2 regions of the Cellulosimicrobium sp. So1_17 genome follow, and region 1 is predicted to be linked to the other one. Evidence: riboswitches for the same ligand, from Rfam matches in the RefSeq annotation. Region 1 holds a riboswitch; the other holds the start of a gene.
What was found. Region 1 has a riboswitch for FMN ahead of pnuC (nicotinamide riboside transporter PnuC). Riboswitches for the same ligand answer to the same signal wherever they lie in the genome.
Positions count from the first base shown of each region.

Region 1 (6,995 bases):
GCACGTCCTCGTCGGCGAGGACGTCGGACGGCGGGCCGTCGGCGAGCACGGCACCGTCGGCGAGCGCGACGACGCGCGTCGCGTGCTCGGCGACGAGCTGCATGTCGTGGCTCACGACGACGACCGCCGTCCCGTCGAGGTGGAGCGCGGTGAGCAGGTCGAGCAGCTCGGCCGCCCGCTCGCGGTCCTGCCCGTAGGTCGGCTCGTCGAGCACGAGGACGTCGGGACGGCACACGATCGCGGTCCCGACGGAGAGCCGCCGCTTCTGCCCGCCGGACAGGAGGAAGGGGTGCCGGTCGCGCAGGTCGGCGAGGCCGAAGCGCCGCAGCACGTCGTCGACGCGCTGCGTGACCTCGTCCTCCGGCACGCCACGCACGCGCAGCCCCAGGGCGAGCTCGTCGTCGACGCGGGTCGTGACGATCTGGTGCTCCGGGTTCTGGAAGACGAACCCGACACGCTGCGCGAGCTCGCGGGGGTCGGCGGACGTCGGGTCGAGTCCGGCGACGGTCACGCGACCGTCGAGCGCGCCGCGACGCGGCCGCAGCACGCCCGCGGCGAGCTGGGCGAGCGTCGTCTTGCCCGCGCCGTTCGCGCCCACGACGGCGACGAGCTCGCCGGGCGCGACGGTCAGGGACACGTCGCGGAGCACGGTCGTCGCCGCGCGGCCGCGGCCGCGGCCGCGGCGGAACGTCAGGCCGTCGACGACGAGCACGGGGGCCGCGGCGCCGGGTGCCTCCACCGTCCGGTCGCGGTCGTGCCCGACGCCGTCCCCAGCGCCCGTCGGCCCGGTACCGGTCGGGCGAGGGTCGGCCGGGCGCGGGTCGGGCAGGACGGGGACCGCGTCGAGCGCCGCCGCGAGCTCGTCCGGCGTGAGCGGGACCGGGTCGAGGTGGACGCCGGCCGCGCGCAGCCGCAGTGCGACGAGCGTCGCGGTGGGCAGCCAGACACCGAGCCCGGCGAGCTCCTCCGCGTGGCCGGCGAGCACGTCGCGCGCCGGGCCGTCGAGGACGAGGCGCCCCGCGGCGTCGAGCACCACGACCCGGTCGACGAGCGAGACCGCGGCGTCGAGGTCGTGCTCCACGAGCAGGACGGCCCGGTCTCCGCGCGCCACGACGTCGCGCAGCACGGCGTAGACCTCCTCGGTGCCGACCGGGTCGAGGTTCGCGGTGGGCTCGTCGAGCACGAGGAGCGGAGAGCCGAGCGCGAGCGCGCACGCGACGGCGAGGCGCTGCCGGCCGCCGCCGGAGAGCGTCGCCGGATCGTGGGCGCGCCGGTCCCAGAGGCCCACGGTGCGCAGCGCCGACTCGGCCCGCGCGAGGACCTCGTCGACCGCCAGCAGCAGGTTCTCGGGGCCGAAGCACACCTCGTCGAGCACGGTCCCCGTCACGACCTGCGCGTCGGGGTCCTGGAACACCATCGCGACGTCGCGCGACAGCTCGGGCGGGGCGTGGTCCTGGGTCGACCTGCCGCGCACGCGGACGGAACCCTCCAGGTCGGCGCCGACCACGTGCGGCACCAGCCCGTTCGTCGCGAGCGCAAGGGTCGACTTGCCGCACCCCGACGGCCCGAGGAGGAGGACCGCCTCGCCCGCGCGGACCTGGAACGTCACGCCGCTCGGGGTCGGCGCCGGGTGGTTCCGCGCGTCGTCGGCGGAGCCCGGCAGGTCCGGCGCGACGTCGTCGTGGTGGACGTGGTGGCGGATGCTCACGTCGCGCACGGCGAGCGTCGGCACGTCCGGGGACGCGCCGGTCGGCGTCTCGTCCCGGGTCACGCAGCACAGGATAGGCGAACCTAAGCCGCCTGACGAGGGGCGGACCAGCGTCCGTGCAGACTCGGCGGGAAGGCCGTCGAGATTCAGCCGCTCGACCCGTCGACGCGGGACCTCTCACGGGTCTACCGTCGGGGGACGGGCGCTGCCGCTCTCGGTACGCCCGGCCAACGTGGGACGGGACCGTCGTGACGACCGGTGAGCGGACGAGCGTGCAGCAGGGGGATCCAGACGGAGGGGCGGACGACGCGTCGCCCGTCGACGCCTTCGCGGAGCGCCTGTTCACCGCGACGCTCGGCGCGATCGACGTGCTCTCCGTGCACGTCGGCGACCGGCTCGGCTGGTACCGCGCGCTCGCCTCGTCCGGCCCGCTGACCTCCACGGCCCTCGCCGAGGCGACCGGCACGCACGAGCGCTACGCACGCGAGTGGCTCGAGCAGCAGGCGGCGTCCGGCATCCTCGCCGCCGAGGACCCGGGCGCCGGGCCCGCGCTCACCGCCGACCCGCAGGACGTCGCCCGCGAGCGCCGCTACGCCCTCCCCGAGGCGCACGCCGAGGTCCTCACGGACACGACGTCGCTCGCGTACTCCGCGCCGCTCGCGCGGTTCCTCGGGGCGATCGGGCCGCAGCTCCCGCACCTGCTGGGCGCCTACCGCTCGGGCGGCGGCGTGTCGTGGGACCAGCTCGGCGACGACGCGCGCGAGGCCCAGGCCGACGTCAACCGGCCGTGGTTCGAGCGCGAGCTGGGACCGGTGCTCGCGAGCCTGCCGGAGGTCGACGACGTGCTGTCGCGGCCGGGGGCGCGCGTCGTCGACGTCGGGTGCGGGTTCGGGTGGTCGACGCTCGCGATCGCGCGGGCGTACCCGGGCGCCGTCGTGCACGGGATCGACGTGGACCGACCGTCGATCGCGGCGGCACGTGCTGCCGCGAACGCAGCGGGTCTCGGTGACCGCGTCACGTTCCACCTGGGCGACGCGACGGAGCTCGCCCTCCTCGCGACGTCCGAGGGGCCGGCCGACCGGGCGTTCGACGCCGCCTTCGCGTTCGAGTGCGTGCACGACCTGCCCCGCCCTGTCGAGGTGCTCGACGCGGTGCGCCGGGCGGTACGGCCCGACGGCGTCGTGATCGTCATGGACGAGGCGGTCGCCGACGAGTTCAGCGCCCCGGCCGACGACGTCGACCGGATCATGTACGGCTACAGCCTCTTCGTGTGCCTGCCCGACGGCCTCTCCACGCAGCCGTCGGCGGGGACGGGGACCGTCATGCGGCCCGCGACGCTGCGGCGGTACGCGCGCGAGGCGGGGTACTCGGACGTCGAGGTGCTGCCCGTCGACGACTTCGCGTTCTTCCGGTTCTACCGCCTCGTGCCCTGACCCGACCCCGCGGCGTCGGCCGGGGCGCTCCAGCGGGCCTCGTCGCCGACGCGGATCGTCCCGGACGACAGCAGCCGGCACACCACGCCCCCTCGCCGATGCATCGAGCGCATGGCGCCGGGCGCGATCCAGTCGTCGAGCAGGCGGCACGGCGCGGCGATGCGCAGGACCTGCAGCTCGACGTCGCCCAGCGTGAGGAACGACCCCGGCTTCGTCGGCAGGTCACCGTGCGTGAGGGTCACGTTGCGCCGCGTGAGACCGGGGTCGATCTCCTGCCCGAGCTCCGCCGACGCCGCAGCGAGGTCCACGAGCGTCTGCACGGTCACGTGCCGGTGCTTCGAGCCGTGGTACCGGTCGCCCACGAGCCCGCGTCCCTCCTCCGCCTCGACCTCCGGGACGGTGCGGGTGGGCAGCCGCCGGGCCTTCGCGACGTGGATCGAGTGCACGCGGGGTGGTTCGGTCACCGGGCCAGCGTGCCACCGGGCCGCGTCCCCCACCAGCACGCTCCCCCGAGCGGGAACCCGGTACCGGTGTACCGTCCCGTCCATGACCGACGTCCGCAGCCGCACCCATGCCCAGGCCGTCGACGCAGCGATCGAGCTCTTCACCCGCCAGGGCTACGAGCAGACCACCGTCGAGGAGATCGCCGACGCCGCACAGGTCAGCCGTGCCACCTTCTTCCGCCGTTTCCGCTCGAAGGAGGACGTGGTCTTCGCGGATCACGAGCTCCTCCTCGACGAGGTGGTCGTCATGCTCGCGGGGACCCGGCCCGTGCCCGACGCCGCGGGGAACCTCGTCCCGGACCCGGCCGTCGACCCGTACCTCGAGGTCTGCCGCGCCGCCCGGCTCGTGTTCGACCACCACGTCGGCCAGCGCGAGACGTCGCTCGCGCGCCACCGCCTGCTGCAGCAGGTGCCCGCGCTCCGCGACCGCGAGCTCGTGACCACGCACCGCTACGAGCGTGCGTTCACCGCCTACCTGCGCGACGCCCTGCCGCCCGACGCGCGGCGCTCCACCGCGTCCATCGCGTTCGCCGCGTCCGTGGTCGCCGTGCACAACGCGCTCCTGCGCCGCTGGCTCCGCAACCCGGAGCAGGACCTGCGCCCGCAGCTCGAGGAGGCGTTCGCCGAGCTGCGCCGCGCCGCGGCCGGGCGCTTCACCGCCGACGACACCGCCGGCACCCCGGCACGCGGCACCGGCACGACCGACGGCCGCCGCGTCGTCGTGACGGTCGTGGACGCCGGCGCGAGCGCAGCAGACGTCGCGGACGACGTCGCCCGCGCGGTCCGCGACGCCCTCGCCTGATCCCGACCCCATCGCGAGATCGGTAGGACGGCGCGAGACCGGTCGTTCAGAGAACCGATCTCGCGCCGTCGGACCGGTCTCGCGTCGACCTGCCGATCTCGAGACCGTCTTCCCGCAGGGCACGAGCGCGCGGGGAATGCCCGGGTAGCATCGGCCGTTGCAGAACGCAGTACGCACGAACGTGCTCCGGGGTCGGTGCAATTCCGAGCCGGCGGTGACAGTCCGCGACCCGCGCCCTATGCGCGGTTGACCTGGTGGAACTCCAGGACCGACGGTGACAGTCCGGATGGGAGGAAGCACGTGCGGCGCGGTCGTCCCCGAGGGGACGGGTCCGTCGAGCACTCGACGAGCCCGCACCCGCGGAGGTCCTCCTCGCCGTGGTGAGCGACGGCGTCGGCGGCCCGCACGGGTCCCACGACGCCCCGCCCGCCCTCACCCCGGAGCCTCGTGCCCGGGAAGGACGAGGGACGAGCGATGGACCTGATGGCGCTGTTCGACGCGCAGCTCACGATCGGCGACCAGCACCTGCTGTGGCGCGAGATCGTCGGCAACGGGTTCGGCCTGGCATCGGCGCTGGGCGGCATGCGGCGCAAGGTGTGGGCGTGGCCGGTGGGCATCGTCGGCAACCTGCTGCTGCTCACGGTGTTCCTCGGCGCGGTGTTCGCGACGCCCAACCCCGTGAACCTGCTCGGCCAGGCCGGCCGCCAGGTCATGTTCGTCATCGTCTCCGTCTACGGGTGGGTGCAGTGGCGCCGCACGCAGCAGCGTCTCGGTGACGCGGACGCCGACAGCCACGGCGTGAGCGTCGTCCCGCAGTGGGCGACGGCGCGGCAGCGGATCGCCCTCGTGGTCGCCCTCCTCGTCGGCACCGCCGTGCTCACTCCCGTGTTCCGCGCGCTCGGCTCGTTCGAGCCGGTGTGGGCCGACGCCTGGATCTTCATGGGCTCGCTCCTCGCGACGTACGGCATGGCCAAGGGCTGGGTCGAGTTCTGGCTGATCTGGGTCGCGGTGGACATCGTCGGCGTGCCGCTCCTCGTGTCCGCCGGCTACTACGCGTCCGCGTTCATGTACGTGTTCTACGGCGCGTTCACGCTCGTCGGGTTCTTCGTGTGGTGGCGGATCAACCGGCGCGCGACGGCCGAGCAGCTGGCCGCCGGCGCACCCGCCTGACCGCACGGGCGCGAGCGACGCCTCAGTCGTCCTCGAACAGCATCGTGTCCGACGGCGCGACCCGGTACGCGCCGAGCGTCGGCTCCGCGCACACCGCGTCGACGAGGGCGTCGCTCCCGCCGAGGTAGGCCGCGGACGCATCGACGTCCGACCCGACGAACCAGGACCTGTCCTCGGGCCACCACAGGCTCGGTGCCTGGCCGTGGTGACGGAACGCCGCGACGTCGGCCAGCGTGCCCGTCCACAGATGGTGCTCGCGGTGCGGGAGCAGGAGCATCGGCGCCACCGGTCGTTCGACGAGCGTCGGGGCGAGCTGGTCCCACGCCTCGGCCTGCGCGGCGGCGATCTCCTCCTCGCTCGGCCGCGGCTCGTCCTCCGCCCAGCCGACGAGCACCCCGATCCCCGAGCTGTGGCGCGGGTCGGTGCCGTGGTCGTAGAGGAACGAGAACCCCGTCCACAGCCCGGCGTGCACCGGCTGGACGCCGGTGAACGGTTCGAGCACGTCGACCAGGACGTCGAGCGGCGCCGGGCTGCCGTCCTCCGTCGCGTACAGCAGAGTCCCGTGCGCCTCGGGGAACGGGACGCACGCGTACGCCGCGTAGCCCCTCGGGACCGTGCCGTCGACGCGCGGCCCGAAAGGCCCGAGCCGCTCCGCGATCCAGGCACCCGCCGAGGCGTCGTCGTCCCACGTCACCATGCGGCGACCCTACGCCGGGGAGGCGTCGCACCCCCGTCCTAGACTTGCGGGCGTGAGCTTCCTCTACGAGGAGCGCGCCGCATCCTCCCCCGCCGTCGACGTCGTGTGGGCCACCGTGGACCTCACCGACGGGACCTATGTCGCGTCCGCGGACGCCCGGTGGGACCTCGTCTTCACCGTCCACGCGGACACCCGCCGCGTCCTGCTCTCCGGACCGTCCTCGAAGCCGACGCCCGTCCCGTACCTCGCCGGGAACCACAACCTCGGCGTGCGCTTCTCGTCCGGCACGTACTTCGCCCACGAGCCCGTCGCGACGTGGCGGGACCGCACGGACCGGTTGTCGATGCCGTCGCCCGGCGCCTTCCTGCTCGCCGGGGACCTGTGGCCGTTCCCGTCGGTCCGCCTCGGCGCGACCGACGTCGACCGCCTCGTGGCCGCCCTGGGCGCCGCGGGCGTCGTGCGGCACGACGCCGTCGTCGAGGCGGCGCTCGACGGCGGCGCGGCACGCTGCTCGGTCCGCACGGTCGAGCGTCACTTCGCGCGCGCCGTCGGGATCGCCCCGCGTCGCGTGCGCCAGATCGAGCGGGCGCGCGAGGCGGTCGCGAGGCTGCAGGAGGGCCGCTCGATCGCCGACGTCGCGTACCGGCTCGGCTACGCGGACCAGGCCCACCTCACGCGCGAC
Region 1 is NZ_CM143702.1:3,664,634-3,671,628, reverse strand. Features, by position in the region: gene ACZCLJ_RS16195 (ABC transporter ATP-binding protein) at 1-1,771, opposite strand, end outside; gene ACZCLJ_RS16190 (class I SAM-dependent methyltransferase) at 1,957-3,141, shown strand; gene ACZCLJ_RS16185 (MOSC domain-containing protein) at 3,123-3,605, opposite strand; gene ACZCLJ_RS16180 (TetR/AcrR family transcriptional regulator) at 3,688-4,446, shown strand; FMN riboswitch at 4,624-4,750, shown strand; gene pnuC (nicotinamide riboside transporter PnuC) at 4,921-5,616, shown strand; gene ACZCLJ_RS16170 (hypothetical protein) at 5,639-6,313, opposite strand; gene ACZCLJ_RS16165 (AraC family transcriptional regulator) at 6,366-6,995, shown strand, end outside.

Region 2 (6,995 bases), 1.7 Mb from region 1:
ACCCACATCCTCAAGCTCGCCCGCCCCTCCGACTCGCCCACCGCCGACCTCGTCAACACCGAGGCCGCCAGCCTCGACCTCGCCCGCCGCACCGGCCTCACCACCGTCGACGCCCACGTCACCGAGATCGAGGGCGAACGCTGCATCGTCGTCACCCGCTACGACCGCGTCCCGCACCCCACCGGCATCCGCCGCGTCCACCAGGAGGACACCGCCCAAGCGCTCGGGATCAACACCCGGGACCCCGAACGCAAGTTCCAGCACGGCCGCGCCCTGCCCTCCCTCGCCCGCATCGCCCGCGTCCTGCGCGACGACGGCACCCGGCCCGACCCCCTCCTCGCCCTCACGACCTTCAACCTCGCCATCGGCAACACCGACGCCCACGCCAAGAACATCTCGCTCCTGCGCCACGACGACGGCACCGTCCGCCTCGCCCCCGCCTACGACGTCTCCATGCACCTCCACCACCCCCACGCCTCCCGCACCTTCGCCATGGACGTCGCCGGCACCCGCGACATGGACGCCCTCACCGCCGAGCACCTCGTCGCCGAAGGCACCACCTGGGGGCTGCCCCGACGCCGCGCCCACCGCGTCGTCACCCGCACCCTCGACGACCTCGCCGGGGCGCTCGCGGACGTCGACCGTGACGCCCACCCCGGGGTCGGGCGGCGCGCGTGGCGCACGGTCGAGGAGCGCACGGCCACCCTGCGCCGCCAGGCGGCGAGCCTCTAGCCAGGAACCGTCCCGGCGGTCCCGGCGGTCCCGGCGTCGTCCGCCGGTGTCGTCAGGGTGCGCTGCAGGAGGATCGTGTCGACCCACCGGCCGTGCTTGAAGCCGACCGCGGTCAACCGTCCCGCCTCCACGAACCCGAACCGGCGGTGCAGCGGGAGGGAGCCCGCGGCGTCGGGCACGTCGGCGACGACGGACACCACCTGGCGCACGCCCGAGGCGCGGAGCGCGTCGAGCAGGGCGTCGAGGAGCGCCGTGCCGATGCCCTGACCGGTGTACCGGGGGTCGAGGTAGATCGTGTCCTCGACGGTGTGCCGGTACGCGGCCTTCGGCCGCCAGGGGGCGGCGTAGGCGTACCCGGCGACGACGCCGTCGACGTCGGCCACGAGGAACGGGAGGCCCCCGTCGGCGAGCTCGCGTCGCTTGGCCTCCCAGCGCCCGACGTCCCACGGCTCCTCCTCGAAGGTCACCTGCGTGTCGCGGACGAACGGGGCGAAGATCTCCACGACGCGCGGGAGGTCGGCGGCGACGAGCGGACGGACGGTGGCACGCGGCGGGGGAGGGGAGGAGTCCACGGGGCGATCGTAGGGTGCGGCGCGCAGAGGGTGGCGCCCTAGGCTGGTGCCCATGGCAGCCCTCATCGCCCCGAGCATCCTGTCCGCCGACTTCGCCAACCTCGAGCGGGACCTCCGCGCGATCGAGTCCGCGGACTACGCGCACGTCGACGTCATGGACAACCACTTCGTGCCGAACCTCACGCTGGGGCTCCCGGTCTTCGAGCGGCTCGCCCAGGTCTCCCCGGTGCCGATCGACGCGCACCTCATGATCGACGACCCGGACCGCTGGGCGCCGGCGTACGCGGAGGCCGGCGCGGCGTCGGTGACCTTCCACGCGGAGGCGGCGACGGCGCCCGTGCGGCTCGCGCGCGAGCTGCGCCGGCTCGGGGCGCGGGCGGGCGTCGCGCTGCGCCCCGCGACGCCCGTCGAGCCGTTCCTCGACCTGCTGTCCGAGGTCGACATGATCCTCGTCATGACGGTCGAGCCGGGCTTCGGCGGCCAGTCGTTCATCGACGGCACGCTGCCCAAGATCCGCCGCGCGCGGGAGGCGGTGAGCGAGGCGGGCCTCGACGTCTGGATCCAGGTGGACGGGGGAGTGTCGCGGTCCACGATCGAGCGCGCGGCCGACGCCGGCGCGAACGTCTTCGTGGCGGGGTCGGCGGTCTACGGGGCCGAGAGCATCCCGGGGGAGATCCAGGCGCTGCGGGAGCTGGCCGAGGCGGCGCACGTCCACTGACGTCGCGCTGACGCGTCCCGGCGAGCGGGACCGTCGCAACGGCTGCCGCTACGCGATCGCCGTCGACGTCCGTCCTTCAAAAAAAGTGTGCCAAGCGCACTTCGCCACAGATCACCACCCAGCAGCACCCACCACCAGCACGGAAGGACCGGCCTCGGCCGGCGCCCGAGGAACGCCGCCCGGGTCGAGCTCGTGCTCCCGCGCGTCGGCGTTCACGCTCGTGTTCACGTTCATGTTCACGTCCGTCCGGCCACCGGACCATGGGGGAGGGCCCGTGCCGGTGTGGCATCCTGGACGGCAGCAGTACGCACGAACGTGCTCCGGGGTCGGTGCAATTCCGAGCCGGCGGTGACAGTCCGCGACCCGCGCCCTACGCGCGGTTGACCTGGTGGAACTCCAGGACCGACGGTGACAGTCCGGATGGGAGGAAGCACGTGCGGCGCGGTCGACCCCTCGGGGGAGCCGGCCACGTGTGACCCGGACGGTCGTCCGGTTCCGCGTGAGCCGTCGACCTCGGCGAGCCGACCCGCCGTGGTGAGCGTCGGCGTCGGGTCCCACGGGCCTTGGCGACGCGCCCGCCCTCGCCCCGGAGTACCCGTGCCCGGCAGGACGAGGACCGATGGGCGCGCAGCACCTGACGATCGACGGCGCGATGTCGCGCGCGCTCGAGCTCGCCGCGCGCGGCCCGGCGTACGGCCCCAACCCGCGGGTGGGCTGCGTCCTGCTCGCCCCGCCCACGGGTGCGGGCCCCGTGCCCGACGGAGCGGCCGCCGACGCCGTCGACACCCGGGTGCGCGTCGTGCTCGCCGAGGGGTACCACCGGGGGGCGGGCACGCCGCACGCGGAGGCCGCGGCGCTTGCCGACGCCCGTGAGCGCGGGGTCGACGTGCGCGGCGCGACGGCGGTCGTGACCCTCGAGCCGTGCGCGCACGTCGGACGTACCCCACCCTGCGCGGACGCGCTCCTCGCGGCCGGTGCGGCCGAGGTCGTCCACGCCGTCGACGACCCGAACCCCGCCGCGGCGGGTGGTGCCGCACGCCTGCGTGCCGCCGGCGTCCGCGTCGTGAGGGGCGTGCGCGCAGCCGAGGGGTCCGCCCTGCTGCACGTGTGGCTCACCGCGGTACGCCGCGGGTCGCCGTACGTCACGCTCAAGACCGCCACGACGCTCGACGGGTTCGTCGCCGCGCAGGACGGGACGAGCCGCTGGATCACCGGCCCGGAGTCGCGTGCGCACGCCCACCGCGTCCGGGCGACCGTCGACGCCATGGCCGTCGGCTCGGGCACCGTCCGCGCCGACGACCCGGCGCTCACCGCGCGCCTGCCGGGTCCCGACGGCGTCGAGCGGCTCGCCGACCACCAGCCGCTGCGTGTCGTCGTCGGGCGCTCGGGGATCCCACCGCGCGCGCGGCTGCGCGGCGAGGGCGGCGCTCTCGTGCACGTGCGCACGCACGACGTGGCCGAGGTGCTCGCGGAGCTCGCCGCGCGCGACGTGCGGCACGTGCTCGTCGAGGGTGGTCCGACGCTCGCGACGGCGTTCCTCGCGGCGGGCGCGGTCGACGAGCTGCACGCCTACGTCGCCCCGGTGCTGCTGGGGTCCGGTCTGCGCGTCGTGGGCGACCTGGGCGTGACGACGATCGGGGCCGCGCGGCGGTTCCGCACGATCGAGGTACGGCGTGTCGGTGACGACGCGCTGACGGTGTCGAGACGGATCGGCTGAGAGGCAGGAGAGACCGCATGTTCACGGGGATCGTCGAGGAGATCGGCTCGGTGCGCGAGATCGCGTTCCCGGGCGGCGGAGGCACGGACGCGGTGCTGACGATCGAGGGGCCGCTGGTGACGTCGGACGCGTCGCCGGGTGACTCGATCGCGGTCGACGGCGTGTGCCTCACCGTCTCCGCGCTCGGCGACGACGGGACGTTCCGTGCCGACGTCATGCCGGAGTCGCTGCGCCGCACGACGCTCGGCGACCTCCGTCCGGGGTCGCGGGTCGACCTCGAGCGGGCGGTGCGCGTGGACGCCCGGTTGGGCGGCCACGTGGTGCAGGGGCACGTCGACGGCGTCGCGACGCTCGCGAGCCGCGACCCGGGAGACCGCTGGGACGACCTGGTCTTCTCCGCGCCGGCCGCGCTCCTGCGCTACGTCGCGGAGAAGGGGTCGATCGCGGTGAGCGGGGTCTCGCTCACGGTCACGCACGTCGACGACACGACGTTCGGCGTCTCCCTCATCCCGACGACGCTCGAGGCGACGGTCCTCGGCGCGCTGACCCCCGGGGACCGCGTGAACCTCGAGGTCGACGTCCTCGCGAAGTACGTCGAGCGGCTGCTCGCCACCGGAGCGTCGTCGTGAGCGGGGGCGACGCCGTGGCGGACGACGCGGTGACGGGCACGGCCGCGAGCGCCGCGGCTGCGGGGTCGGGCGGGGTGCGGCTGGGCACGGTCGAGGAGGCGCTGGCGGCGCTCCGTGCGGGGCGGCCGGTGCTGGTGGCGGACTCCCCGGACCGGGAGAACGAGGCGGACGTGGTGTTCGCGGCGCGGGACGTGTCGGCGGAGTGGGTGGCGTGGACGATCCGTCACTCGTCGGGCTACCTGTGCGCGCCGATGCCGGCGGCGCGGGCGGACGCGCTGGAGCTGCCGTTGATGGTGCCGCGGAGCGAGGACCCGCGGCGGACGGCGTACACGGTGACGGTGGACGCGGCGTCGGGTGTGACGACGGGGATCTCGGCGCAGGACCGGGCGCGGACGTTGCGGGTGCTGGCGGACCCGGGGTCGGGTGCGGGCGACCTGATCCGGCCGGGGCACGTGCTGCCGTTGCGGGCCGTCCCGGGCGGGGTGCTGCACCGTGCGGGGCACACGGAGGCGGCGGTGGACCTGGTGCGCCTGGCGGGCGCGGGCGAGGTGGGGGGCATCGCGGAGCTGGTGCGCGACGACGGGTCGATGATGCGTCTGGAGGACGCGGCGGCGCTGGCGGAGCGGGACGGTCTGGTGCTGCTGACGATCGCGGACCTGGTGGCGTGGCGGCGGGTGCACGACCCTGCGGCGACGGAGCCGTCGGGTGCTGCGGGGGTGGACCGGGGGCTGTCGGTGCGGCGGGTGCACCGGACGGCGGAGGCGGCGCTGCCGACGGAGCACGGCGTGTTCCGCGTGCGGGGGTACCGGGACCTGCGGACGGGGGCGGAGCACGTGGCGCTGGTCCCGGCGGAGCAGGTGCCGGGGGGGCCGGTCTCGACCCGCCCGTCCGCGAGCGCCGGCGGTGAGGTGGCGCCGGTGGTGCGGGTGCACTCGGAGTGCTTGACGGGGGATGCGTTCGGGTCGTTGCGGTGCGACTGCGGTCCGCAGCTGCGGGTGGCGATGGGGCGGGTCGCGGCGGAGGGTGGTGCGGTGGTGTACCTGCGGGGGCACGAGGGTCGGGGGATCGGCCTGCTGGCGAAGCTGGGGGCGTACGAGCTGCAGGACGCGGGTCTGGACACGGTGCAGGCGAACCTGGAGCTGGGGTGGCCGGCGGACCGTCGGGAGTACGGGGCGGCGGCGGCGATCCTGGCGGACCTGGGGCTGTCGCGGGTGACGTTGCTGACGAACAACCCGGCGAAGGTGACGGGTCTGGTGGCGCACGGGATCGACGTCGCGGGGACGGAGCGGATCGAGGTGGGTCACGGGGAGCACAACCGGGCGTACCTGGTGACGAAGAAGGTGGCGATGGGTCACCTGCTGGAGACGATCGAGGCCCCGGGTGGGGTCGGGGCAGCTGTGTCGGTGTCGGACGGGTCGGGCGAGACGGAGGAGGGGCGATGAGTGGTGCGGGTGCGCCGTCGATCGAGGTGGACGGGTCGGGGCTGCGGGTGACGGTGGTCGCGGCGAGCTGGCACACGGAGGTGATGGACGGTCTGGTGGCGGGTGCGCGGCGCGCGCTGGCGGCGGCGCACGTGTCGCACGTGTCGGTGGTGCGGGTGCCGGGGTCGTTCGAGCTGCCGGTGGCGGCGGCGCGGGCGGTGGAGCACGGTGCGGACGCGGTGGTGGCGCTGGGTGTGGTGATCCGTGGGGGGACACCGCACTTCGAGTACGTGTGCCAGGCGGCGACCCTGGGGTTGACGGACGTGAGCGTGCGGTCGGGGGTGCCGGTGGGGTTCGGGGTGCTGACGTGCGACGACGAGCAGCAGGCGCTGGACCGTGCGGGTCTGCCGGGTTCGCGCGAGGACAAGGGTGCGGAGGCGGCGGAGGCGGCGGTGGCGACGGTCGTGGCGCTGCGGTCCCTGTGACGGTGGGTGCTGCGTCGTCGGTCGGTGTGACGTCGTGCCCGGTGGGCGGACCCGCGACGGGTCTGCCGGGGGCGCCGGATACCCTGGGTCGTGTGAAGACGTTCGAGTCCCTGTTCGCCGAGCTCTCGGAGAAGGCCACGACGCGACCCGCCGGTTCCGGCACGGTCGCGGAGCTGGACGCCGGGGTGCATGCGATCGGGAAGAAGGTCGTCGAGGAGGCGGCCGAGGTGTGGATGGCCGCCGAGTACGAGGGCGACGTGAAGACGGCCGAGGAGATCTCCCAGCTGCTGTACCACCTGCAGGTGCTCATGCTCGCGAAGGGCCTGAGCCTGCAGGACGTGTACGAGCATCTGTGAGCGGCCCGCGCGGGTGGCGTGACCTGCCGCCGTCCGCGAGCGCCGCTCGTCCGATCTCCCGCCCGTGCTCCTGTGCCCACCGTCTCCCCTGAACGAAGGTTCCACCATGCTGCGTATCGCCGTCCCCAACAAGGGGTCCTTGTCCGAGCCCGCCGTCGAGATGCTGCGCGAGGCGGGGTACCGCCAGCGGCGTGACTCGCGCGAGCTGGTGCTCGCGGACCCGGACAACGACGTCGAGTTCTTCTTCCTGCGTCCGCGCGACATCGCGGTGTACGTGGGGTCGGGGACGGTGGACGTCGGGATCACGGGTCGTGACCTGCTCCTGGACTCGGGGGCGGACGCCGTGGAGCACATGCAGCTCGGGT
Region 2 is NZ_CM143702.1:804,569-811,563, reverse strand. Features, by position in the region: gene ACZCLJ_RS03610 (HipA domain-containing protein) at 1-732, shown strand, start outside; gene ACZCLJ_RS03605 (N-acetyltransferase family protein) at 729-1,304, opposite strand; gene rpe (ribulose-phosphate 3-epimerase) at 1,357-2,022, shown strand; gene ACZCLJ_RS03595 (hypothetical protein) at 2,134-2,256, opposite strand; FMN riboswitch at 2,334-2,460, shown strand; gene ribD (bifunctional diaminohydroxyphosphoribosylaminopyrimidine deaminase/5-amino-6-(5-phosphoribosylamino)uracil reductase RibD) at 2,642-3,739, shown strand; gene ACZCLJ_RS03585 (riboflavin synthase) at 3,757-4,368, shown strand; gene ribB (3,4-dihydroxy-2-butanone-4-phosphate synthase) at 4,398-5,810, shown strand; gene ribH (6,7-dimethyl-8-ribityllumazine synthase) at 5,807-6,274, shown strand; gene ACZCLJ_RS03570 (phosphoribosyl-ATP diphosphatase) at 6,367-6,630, shown strand; gene hisG (ATP phosphoribosyltransferase) at 6,737-6,995, shown strand, end outside.
Region 2: another riboswitch for FMN. It lies ahead of ribD (bifunctional diaminohydroxyphosphoribosylaminopyrimidine deaminase/5-amino-6-(5-phosphoribosylamino)uracil reductase RibD); the one in region 1 lies ahead of pnuC (nicotinamide riboside transporter PnuC).